Regions from separate parts of the Streptomyces sp. AB3(2024) genome, predicted to be linked through region 1. Evidence: predicted binding sites of a transcription regulator. Region 1 holds the regulator's gene; the other holds the start of a gene.
What was found. Region 1 encodes HspR, which represses chaperone genes until heat shock. Its sites were predicted from a motif close to TTGAGNNNNNNNNNCTCAA; they were not measured.

Region 1 (5,451 bases):
GAGCTCCTGCCGACGCTCGACGACATCGGCCGGGCGCGCGAGCACGGCGAACTGGTCGGCGGCTTCAAGTCGGTGGCCGAGTCGCTGGAGACCGCGGCGGCCAAGATGGGCCTGCAGCAGTTCGGCAAGGAGGGCGAGCCCTTCGACCCGACGATCCACGAGGCCCTGATGCACTCGTACGCGCCGGACGTCACGGAGGACACCTGCGTGGCGATCCTCCAGCCGGGGTACCGGATCGGCGAGCGTACGATCCGTCCCGCGCGGGTCGCGGTGGCCGAGCCCCAGCCGGGCGCGGCACCCGCCGCCAAGTCCGAGTCCGCGGAGGGCGACGAGCCGTCCGACAAGGACACGGATGCCCCCGAAAAGGGCTGACGCACCACATGTAGGGATCCGAGAGGAGGGCCACCGGGGATGAGCACGAAGGACTTCGTCGAGAAGGACTACTACAAGGTCCTCGGTGTCCCGAAGGACGCCACCGAGGCAGAGATCAAGAAGGCGTACCGGAAGCTCGCCCGCGAGTTCCACCCGGACGCCAACAAGGGCGACGCCTCGGCCGAGGAGCGCTTCAAGGAGATCTCCGAGGCGAACGACATCCTCGGCGACGCCAAGAAGCGCAAGGAGTACGACGAGGCCCGCGCGCTGTTCGGAAACGGTGGCTTCCGCCCCGGTCCGGGCGGCGGCGCCGGCTCCTTCAACTTCGACCTGGGCGACCTCTTCGGGGGCGCCCAGGGCGGCGGAGCGGGAGGGGCCGGCGGCTTCGGCGGCGGCCTCGGCGACGTCTTCGGCGGCCTGTTCAACCGCGGCGCCGGCCCGGGTGCGGGGACCCGCGCCCAGCCGCGCCGCGGCCAGGACATCGAGTCCGAGGTGACGCTCTCCTTCACGGAGGCGGTGGACGGCGCGACCGTCCCGCTGCGGATGTCCTCCCAGGCCCCCTGCAGGGCCTGTTCCGGCACCGGTGACAAGAACGGCACCCCCCGGGTGTGCCCGACCTGCGTCGGTACCGGCCAGGTGTCGCGGGGCAGCGGCGGCGGCTTCTCGCTGACCGATCCCTGCGCGGACTGCAAGGGCCGCGGCCTGATCGCGGAGACCCCCTGCGAGGTCTGCAAGGGCAGCGGGCGTGCCCGCAGCTCGCGGACCATGCAGGTCCGGATCCCGGCGGGCGTCTCCGACGGCCAGCGGATCCGGCTGCGCGGCAAGGGCGCTCCGGGCGAGCGCGGCGGCCCCGCGGGCGACCTCTACGTGGTGGTGCACGTGGACGGCCACCCGGTGTTCGGCCGCAAGGGCGACAACCTCACGGTGACGGTCCCGGTGACCTTCACGGAGGCCGCCCTGGGCGCCGACATCAAGGTGCCCACGCTGAACGGCCCGGCGGTCACGCTGAAACTCCCCCCGGGCACCCCCGGCGGACGTACGATGCGGGCCCGCGGCAAGGGTGCGGTCCGCAAGGACGGCACCCGCGGCGACCTGCTCGTCACGGTGGAGGTGGCGGTTCCGACGGAGCTGTCCGACAAGGCCCGCGAGGCCCTGGAGATGTTCCGCGACGCGACGGGTTCCGAGGACCCGCGCGCCCTGCTGTTCGAGTCCGCGAAGGGAGCATGACATGGACGGCCACCGACGACAGCCCCGTTTCGGCAACGGTGCGTACCAGCTCACCGATGAGACCCCGGTCTACGTGATCTCGGTGGCCGCCCAGCTCTCGGGCCTGCATCCGCAGACCCTGCGGCAGTACGACCGGCTCGGTCTGGTCTCCCCGGACCGGACGGCCGGCCGCGGTCGGCGCTACTCCGCCCGGGACATCGAGCTGCTCCGCACGGTGCAGCAGCTGTCCCAGGACGAGGGCATCAACCTGGCCGGCATCAAGCGCATCATCGAACTGGAGAACCAGGTGGCCGCGCTCCAGCAGCGCGTCGCCGAGCTGTCCAGCGCCGTGGACGGGGCGGCCGCCGCCCTCCAGGCCCGCGAGGCCCAGGTGCACGCCTCGTACCGGCGCGACCTGGTCCCGTACCAGCCGCCGCAGCCCGGCAGCGCCCTGGTCGTCTGGCGTCCCAAGCGCCCGATGGACTGACCGCCCGCCGTACGCGTACGAAGGCCCCGCCCGGGGATTGGCGGTTTCTAGGGGTCGTTGCAACACGTGGTCGGTTGTTCAGGCCGCGATGAGTTTATGCAGGCGCTCGGCTGGGGCTTCCCAGTCGAGCGTTTTGCGTGGGCGGCCGTTGAGCTGGGCGGCGACGGCGTCGAGGTGTTCGCGGCTGTGGGCGGACAGGTCGGTGCCCTTGGGGAGGTACTGCCGCAGCAGGCCGTTGGTGTTCTCGTTCGATCCCCGTTGCCAGGGGCTGGCGGGGTCGCAGAAGTAGACCGGGATGTCGGTGGCGACGGTGAAGGCGCCGTGGGCGGCCATCTCGGAGCCCTGGTCCCAGGTCAGCGAGCGAACCGGGTGTGCGGGCAGCGTCTTGACGGTTGCCACAAGGGCGTCGCGGACGTGTTCGGCGCTGCGGCCGTCCGGGAGGTGCAGGAGCATCACGTAGCGGGTCGCGCGTTCGACCAGCGTGCCGATCGCCGAGCCGTTGTCCTTGCCGATGATCAGGTCGCCCTCCCAGTGACCAGGCACGGCCCGGTCTTCCACCTCGGCAGGGCGGTCGCTGATCATGACCATCGGCGTGGAGAAGCGGGGCTGTCGCTGCTGGGCCTGGCGGCGCGGCATGCGCCGGGCACGACCCGACCGCAGGGCCCGGGCCGGCTCGCGGCGTAGCTCGCCGCGGCCCTGGACGTAGGGGGCCTGGTAGATCGTTTCGTGGACCACGTGCATCTCCGGCCTGTCGGGGAACGTCCGGCGCAGACTCTCGCAGATCTGCTCCGGGCTCCACTTCAGGTCCAGGCCGTCCTGGATGAAGTCCCGCAGTGCGGTGTTCCGGCCGATCTTCCCGGGCTTGGGCCGGGGCCGGCGGGCATCCGCCCGGGCCTGGGCCGCGTGGGGCCGGTACTGGCCGCCAACGGGGTGGCGGTTGCGGAGGATCTCCCGGCTGACCGTGGACGGACTACGGCCCAGCTCGGCCGCGATCGCCCGGACCGTGGCCTTCTCCCGCAACCGGCCGGCGATGTGGATCCGGTCCGCCTCCGAGAGGTACCGGGACGGCGCGGAGGCCGCCCGCACCAGATACGCGGGCGGCCTCGGCCGCTTCTTGCGGCCCTCGGGCCGACCGTTACGCCATTCACGGCCGGTCCGAGGGTTGACGCCGACGCGTCGACTCGCATCTACGTTGCCAAATCCCAGCTGCACGAGCCGGAAGTGTTCCTCCCGTTCCCGGTGCAGCTTCCGGGGCCCCTGTTCCTTGCGGCTCCCGCGGATCTCGAAGTCCATTGCATCCCCTGAGCTGGGGTGTTGCAACGACCACTAGAACCCAAGATTCCCGGGCGGGGCCTTCGCGTACCGGCGGCCGTGCGGGCCCCCGCGGAACCCGTGCGGCCGTGTGTGGCCCTGTGCGGCCCTCTCAGGCCTCCGGAAGGTCCGGGGGGCCTTCGGTGTGCAGGATGCCCGACTGGGCGATCAGGAAGCCGAGCTGGGCCCTGCTGCCGCTGCCCAGGGCGGTGGCCAGCCGGGCGATGTGCGCCCGGCAGGTCCGTACGTTCATTCCGAGCCGGCGCGCGATGGCCTCGTCCACGTGCCCCTCGACCAGCAGCTGGGCGATGGACCGCTGGACGCCCGAGATCCCGTCGGGCGTGTGCGTGTAGGTGATCTCGTCGTTGAGCGGGACGGCGCGCCGCCACAGCTGCTCGAAGACCTTGATCAGGTACTCGACGAGCCCGGGGTGGCGCAGCTCCAGTGCCACCCTGCGGTCGTCGCTGACCGGGATGAAGGCCACGGTCCGGTCGAAGATGATCAGCCGTTCGATCAGCTCCTCCAGGGTGCGGATCTCCACCTTGCCCGCGGAGATCCGGTCCACGTAGGCGAGCGTGCCCTGGCTGTGCCGCGCGGTGTGCTGGTACAGCGTTCTTATGCTGATGCCGCGGTCGATCAGCGGAGCGTCCCGTTCCAGGGCCTGGGTGAGGGCCAGGGAGGGCCGGGCGCCGCCCGGCTGGACGGTGAGCACCTCCGTATGACATTCGGCCGTCGCCAGGTCCAGCGCCGCGTTGATCCGTTCGAATCCTTCCAGCACGGTGATGGCGTGCGTGTCCGCGGGGCTCTGCGCGCTGATGGCGAGGAACGGCTCGAAAGCATCGGTGAGATCTACAGCGGTGCGACGGCGGTCCTGGATCTCGCGTTCAATCGGATGCAGCCGTTGCGCCAGTGCAACGGATGGGGGAACCGGACGGAGCTGGTTGGCGTCATCGGGGTCGGGCTGCAGGAGGGCGAATTCAAGCAGGCAGGGAGCCTGTTTGACCTCGCTCCGCGCGATCCGGCCGGTGCTGAGCGCCGCCGCGTACAGCCGCGTTCCCTCAGGGCACAGGGCCGTGACGGAGTGGGGATGTGTCGGGTTTGTCGCACTATTGGGCAAATCTCCACCCCCCAGGGTCCTGAACATGCAAGAACATGATGCATCGTCCCTGTGGCATTGACGTGCCTGAATGAGCCATCGTCTGTCAGGCGGGGGAGAGGATTCCATCAAGTGAGGACGAAGCCGACCATGTATAAGAGAATGCTTCGCTCGGCGCTTGCCGTTGGTTTCTCCGCTGTTGCGGTGTTTGGGACAGTCAGTGCTGTCGGTAGCGGCGTGGGGAGCGCTCCGGCCGGCGACACGGGCTGGACCGCCAGCGGCGCGATATCCAAGTCGGACACGGGGTGGACCGCCACCCCCGCCGGCTTCGACACGGGCTGGACCGCCAACCCCGCCGACATCGACACCGGCTGGACCGCGACCCCCGCCAGCGTCGACACCGGCTGGACCGCGACCCCCGCCAGCGTCGACACCGGCTGGACCGCGACCCCGGCGGACGCCGAGGACAACGGCAAGTTCGACACCGGCTGGACCGCTCTTCCTGCGATGGACGTCTGATGACCCCCGACGACCGCGACTTCCGACGTGAGATGGCTTCCGCCTACCGGTCCGGCTGGCAGTTCATAGACCTCGCGACCGCGATCCCCTACGCGGGCGACTCGCTGATGGTCACCCTCTTCGGCCAGCCCATCGTCGTCGTGCGCGAGGAGGACGAGGACGTCCGCGCCTACCGCTGTCTGCGCCGCCCCCGGGGCGCACCGCAGCCCGTCCGCTGCGAGGTCCGGTACGGCATGGTCTTCGTCAATCTCGATCAGCGGGACCACCAGCTCTTCGAACCCGATATCACCACCGCCACCCCCCGCAGTGCCTGAGGCGATTCCCCCGTCGTTGCAGATCGCCCCAGGTGCTACCCCCACACAACGGCGCCATCGTGGACCTGACCACGATGGCGCCGTTGTGATGTCCGCGTCCAGTGGTTGAACCGGACAATCACATGAGGATCCGCTGAGAACGCCCG
Region 2 (5,451 bases), on a different contig from region 1:
CCGGGACGTGGTGCGGCCGCCCGATCAGGGCGCGCAGGTCGTCGGCGCCGATGGTGAAGGGCAGCTCCCGCTCGCCCAGCTCGTGCTGGGAGGTCACCTTGCGCAGCAGCCGGGCGATGGACCGCTCCAGGATGCGCACGCCCGCCTCGCGGGTGTACTCGCCCGCGAGCCTGCGCAGGGCCTCCTCCTCCACTACCACCTCGTCGGCGGCCAGGCCCGCGCGCTCCAGCTGGCGGGGCAGCAGGTGGTCTCGGGCGATGACGACCTTCTCGTCCTCGGTGTACCCGTCGAGGCGGACCAGTTCCATGCGGTCGGCCAGTGCCTCGGGGATGGCTTCGAGGACGTTGGCGGTGGCCAGGAAGACCACGTCGCTCAGGTCCAGCTCCACCTCCAGGTAGTGGTCCCGGAAGGTGTGGTTCTGCGCCGGGTCCAGGACCTCCAGGAGGGCGGCGGCCGGGTCCCCGCGGAAGTCGGAGCCGACCTTGTCGATCTCGTCGAGGAGGACGACCGGGTTCATGGACCCGGCTTCCTTGATCGCGCGGACGATGCGGCCCGGCAGGGCGCCGACGTAGGTACGGCGGTGGCCGCGCACCTCCGCCTCGTCGCGGACGCCGCCGAGGGCGACGCGGACGAACTTGCGGCCCATGGCGTGGGCCACGCTCTCGCCGAGTGAGGTCTTTCCGACGCCGGGCGGGCCGACGAGCGCGAGCACGGCTCCGCCGCGCCGGCCGCCGATGACGCCCATGCCGCGCTCGCCGCGCCGCTTGCGGACGGCGAGGTACTCGGTGATGCGGTCCTTCACGTCGCCGAGTCCGGCGTGCTCGGCGTCGAGGACGGCGCGGGCACCCTGGATGTCGTACCGGTCCTCGGTCCGCTCGTTCCAGGGCAGTTCGAGGACGGTGTCCAGCCAGGTGCGGATCCAGGAGCCCTCCGGGCTCTGGTCGCTGGCGCGTTCGAGCTTCTCGACCTCCTTGAGGGCGGCCTCGCGGACCTTCTCGGGGAGGTCGGCGGCCTCGACGCGGGCGCGGTAGTCGTCGGACTCCTCGCCCTCCTGCTCCCCGTTCAGCTCGCGCAGCTCCTTGCGGACGGCTTCGAGCTGGCGGCGCAGGAGGAACTCGCGCTGCTGCTTGTCGACGCCGTCCTGGACGTCCTTGGCGATGGATTCGGCGACGTCCTGCTCGGCGAGGTGGTCGCCGAGCGCCTTGACGGCGAGCCTGAGGCGGGCGACGGGGTCGGCGGTCTCCAGCAGTTCCACCTTCTGGGCGGTGGTCAGGAAGGGCGAGTAGCCGGAGTTGTCGGCGAGCGCCGAGACGCCCTCGATCTGCTGGACCCGGTCCACGACCTGCCAGGCGCCGCGCTTCTTGAGCCAGGTGGTGGCGAGGGCCTTGTACTCCTTGACGAGCTCGGCGACGGCCCCCGGCAGCGGATCGGGCACCTTCTCGTCGACGGTCTCGCCCTCCACCCAGAGCGCGGCCCCGGGCCCGGTCGTGCCGGCCCCGATCCTGACGCGCCCGCGTCCGCGGATCAGCGCGCCGGGGTCCCCGTCGGAGAGCCGGCCGACCTGCTCGACGGTCCCCAGTACGCCGGTGCCGGTGTACTTGCCGTCGACCCGGGGCACGAGCAGCACCCGGGGTTTCCCGCTCCCGGCCGCCGCCTGCGCCGCCTCCACGGCTCCGCGCACCTCGGTGTCGGACAGGTCCAGCGGAACGACCATTCCGGGCAGCACGACCTCGTCGTCGAGCGGCAGCACGGGCAGGGTGAGCGTTACGGACGTCGAAGCCATGATCTTCCCTCCGGCAGTGAAGTTGAGCTATGCCGACTCAATGCACCTGCGCCCCGGGATGTTCCCCAACTCCCGTTCGCCGGGGGCGAACACCTGCGCGCAGGCCCCTGGGGCTGCTGTGAGCTGCGAGTTCTCGACCCGAGAAGACCGGACGGAGAAGGAAGGACGGCCGTGACCGTCCCCGAATGGCCGCTGCGGGGTGGCACGGGGGTCCGCGTCAGCCGGAGACGTGGAGGTCCCCCGAGGTGGTGCGGAAGGACAGCCGGGAGGGCGCGGCGGGGGTGGAGACCAGGGTGACGTCACGGTCCCCGGAGGTCGTGGAGGCCGTCACCTCGTACGGGGCCTCGGGCAGCCGGGCCCGGACCTCCCCCGAGGTGGTGGTGACCGAGAGGGAGGCCGGGGGCTCGGCGAAGCCGAGGGTGGCGTCGCCGGAGCCCGAGCGGATCTCGGCGTCGGGGGCGCGCAGGGCGGTGGCCTCGATGTCGCCCGACGCGGTACGGATCTTCAGCGGGCCGGCGATCCGCTCGGCGCGCACGTCCCCGGAGTCGGAGGTGACCTCGGCGGCCGCGACCCCCGCCACGGTGATGCGGCCGCTGCTGTTGTCGAGGCGTACCTTCGCGGAGGCGGGCACCTCCAGGCGGTAGTCGACGTAGCAGGAGTCCGCGCAGCCCGCGGTGAAGGTCAGCACGCCGTCGGAGACCCGCTGGCCGGGCTCGGGGGTCCGGTCGCCGCGGTAGTGCACGGTCCGGTGGACGCTCACCCCCGGGCCGGTGCCGGGGGTGACCTCGATGGAACCGCGGCGCGCGTCCGTCACCTCGACCGCCGTGACGGCCTCTGTCACGGTGGCGTCGGCGGTGAGGCTCCTGGAGGTGCCCCCGGGCAGGGAGCAGCCGACGAGGAGGAACGCGGCGACGGTCACGACGCCGCCGAGGGCCTTGCGGCCGGGGCGGGCTGACGCGGTGTGGGCTGACATGCCGTCCAGTCTCGCGGCCCCGGGGCCGCCGGGCGCTGGGGCCGGTACCCGGAGCCGGGGTGGGGATATCCCCCGGCCGGGGCGGGGCGGTCAGGGGCCGGAGGCCACCGGGCGGTCCGGGGAGGGGAGGCCCCATTCGCTCCAGGAGCCGTCGTACACCGCCAGCCCGTCCTCGCGGCCGGCCAGGGTCGCGCCGAGCGCGAGGACGCAGGCCGTCACCCCCGAGCCGCAGCTGAAGCAGAGGCGTTCGCGGCCGTCCGCCACGGCGGCGAACGCCGTACGCAGTTCCTGCGCCGGCCTCATCCGCCCGTCCGGCCCCTGCAGTTCCCCGAACGGCAGGCTGACCGCGCCCGGCATGTGACCGCCGCGCAGTCCGGGCCGGGGTTCGGGGGCGGTGCCCTCGAAGCGCTCCCGGGTGCGGGCATCCAGGACGACGGCCGCCGGATCGGCCAGCGCCGCCGAGACGGCGTCGGCGTCCACCAGCAGCCCGCGGCGCGGCCGGGCGGTGAAGGAGCCGCGCGGGCCCTCGTACGCCGCCGGGGCGGCCTCGACGGGCAGGCCCGCGGCGGTCCAGGCGGGCAGGCCCCCGTCGAGGACGGCTGCGCGGGTGAAGCCCATGGCGCGCAGCATCCACCAGGCGCGGGCGCTGGAGTAGATCCCGGCGCCGTCGTAGACGACCACGGTGTCGGTGTCGTCGAGGCCGAGGCCGCGCATGGCGTCGGCGAACTCGGCGGCGGCGGGCATGGTGTGCGGCGCGGCGGCGGTGTGGTCGGACAGGACGCCGTCGAGGTCGAAGGGCCGCGCGCCGGGGATCCGCACGGGGGCGCCCCGGTGGGCGCCGACGGAGGCGTCGAACAGGACCGGCCCGGTCCCGCCGATCCGCTCCGCGAGCCACTCGACCCCCACGAGCGGCCCGAACGCGGCGGGGTCGGGACCGGTGGGGGCCGGACCGGCCGGACCGGTGGGGTCGGTGGGGTCGGGTGTGGGCATGCGGCACCTCCGGATGCGCGCCGGGCCCCGCCCGCCGGGGCGTGCCGCCCGGCGGGTGTCTGACGCGGGTCGCACCATCCTCCCCCGGCCCCCGCCGGGCCCGGCAACGGGCCCCGCCCGGGGGCGAGTCGGCCACCGGCGGCCCTGCCGGACCCCGGCCCGGCTCAGCCACAGCCGCCCGCCCTCGCGTACACCGCGACCCGGGCCCCCCGCACCGGCGTCACCGAGCAGCGTTCGAAGCCGGCGGCCAGCGCCTCCCGCTTGGCGGCCTCGCGCGGGTACGGGTCCAGGGGCTGCCCGTCCGGGTCCAGCAGGGCGACCACCCGGGGCGAGCGCAGCAGCGCCTCCCGGATCCGCTCCGGGGACAGTTCGGTGCCGTGAAGGGTGTCCGAGGCCCGAGGGGAGCGTTCCAGGGCCACGTCGCGCAGGCCCGCGTAGGCGGTGGGCGAGGACAGCAGCCACTCGCGCCGCCGCGACGGCATGAACAGCACCGCGTCCCCGGGGCGGGCCCGCTCCCGGACGGCGGCGGCCACCGCGAGGACGTCGTCCTTGCGGCTCTCGGGGGTCCGCAGCCACACCGACCACCAGCCCAGGGGCACCAGCATCACGGCGACCAGCAGCCAGGGCCGCCACCCGCGCGCGCGGGCCAGCCGGGCCCCGACGAGGAGGGCGGGTCCGGCGAGCGCGTAGAGGACGTACCGGTCCACGTACCAGGGGTGCGCCAGGGACACCGTCATCAGCAGTCCGGGCGGCAGCAGCGCCAGCGGTACGGCGACCCGTGCCAGGTCCGCGAGGCCGCGCTCGCGGGCGCCCCGCGCGAGCAGCAGCACCGCGCCCGCGAGCACCCCGTAGGCCGCCCAGTCCTGCCAGGAGGGCCGTCCGAGCCAGCCCAGCTGCGCCCGCGCCTGTCCGGCACTCAGCAGGGCCAGCGGCGCCAGCCCGGCCACCACGGCCGCCGCGCTCCACCGCCAGCCGCGCGAGCGGCTGGCGACGGGGGCGTGGGCGAGCAGGGCCAGGACGGCGAACTCGTGCAGCCAGCAGCCGAGGAGCAGCACGGCGGCGTAGGCGGCCCACCGCCCGCACAGCATCAGGTGGGTGGCCCAGACCACGGCCGCCGCGACGAGGGCGTACGAGCGTCCCTCCTGGGCGTAGGCCTGTACGGGCGGGAGCAGGGCGTAGGCGGCGCCGGCGAGGAGCGCGGCCCGCTCCCCCGCGAGGCGGTGGGCGATCGCGGCCACGCCGGCGGCGGCGAGCGCGGCGCCGGCCACGGAGGGCAGGCGCAGCGCCCACAGGCCCCCGTCCCACAGGTCGAAGACCGTGTGCATCAGCAGGTAGTACAGGCCGTGGACGGCGTCGATCCGTGCGAGGAGTCCGGCGAGGCCGGCCAGGGGGCGGTGGGCGACCTGCCAGGTGGTGGACTCGTCGCGCCACATGCTGCCGCCGCCGGGGCCGCGTTCCAGTGCGAGGAGGCCGAGGAGGACGGCGAGCAGCGGGGGCACCCAGCGCCATGCGGCGATGCGGCGGATGACGGCCTCCGGGGATGCGTTCCGTGGTGGGATGGAAGTCCATGGTCGGGGTCGGCCGGGGTACCCGGGAGGCGAATGTGCGAACGGTACGGAACGGGCGGACGGCACGAACGGCGGCGGGGGCGCTGCTGGTGGCGGCGGTGCTCGTCGGCTGCGGGGCGGGCGGCGCGGACGGCGCG

Region 2: a site for HspR is predicted at 1,806-1,824, ahead of lon (endopeptidase La). Genes of this name have one in related genera too.

The regions. Positions count from the first base shown of each region.
Region 1 is NZ_JBGWAB010000020.1:80,963-86,413, reverse strand. It holds gene grpE (nucleotide exchange factor GrpE) at 1-372, shown strand, start outside; gene dnaJ (molecular chaperone DnaJ) at 412-1,599, shown strand; gene ACEPPI_RS11770 (heat shock protein transcriptional repressor HspR) at 1,601-2,065, shown strand; gene ACEPPI_RS11765 (IS30 family transposase) at 2,144-3,358, opposite strand; gene ACEPPI_RS11760 (hypothetical protein) at 3,489-4,520, opposite strand; gene ACEPPI_RS11755 (hypothetical protein) at 4,710-4,991, shown strand; gene ACEPPI_RS11750 (hypothetical protein) at 4,991-5,305, shown strand.
Region 2 is NZ_JBGWAB010000097.1:26,665-32,115, forward strand. It holds gene lon (endopeptidase La) at 1-1,783, opposite strand, end outside; gene ACEPPI_RS29240 (DUF4097 domain-containing protein) at 2,001-2,756, opposite strand; gene ACEPPI_RS29245 (sulfurtransferase) at 2,847-3,746, opposite strand; gene ACEPPI_RS29250 (hypothetical protein) at 3,911-5,245, opposite strand.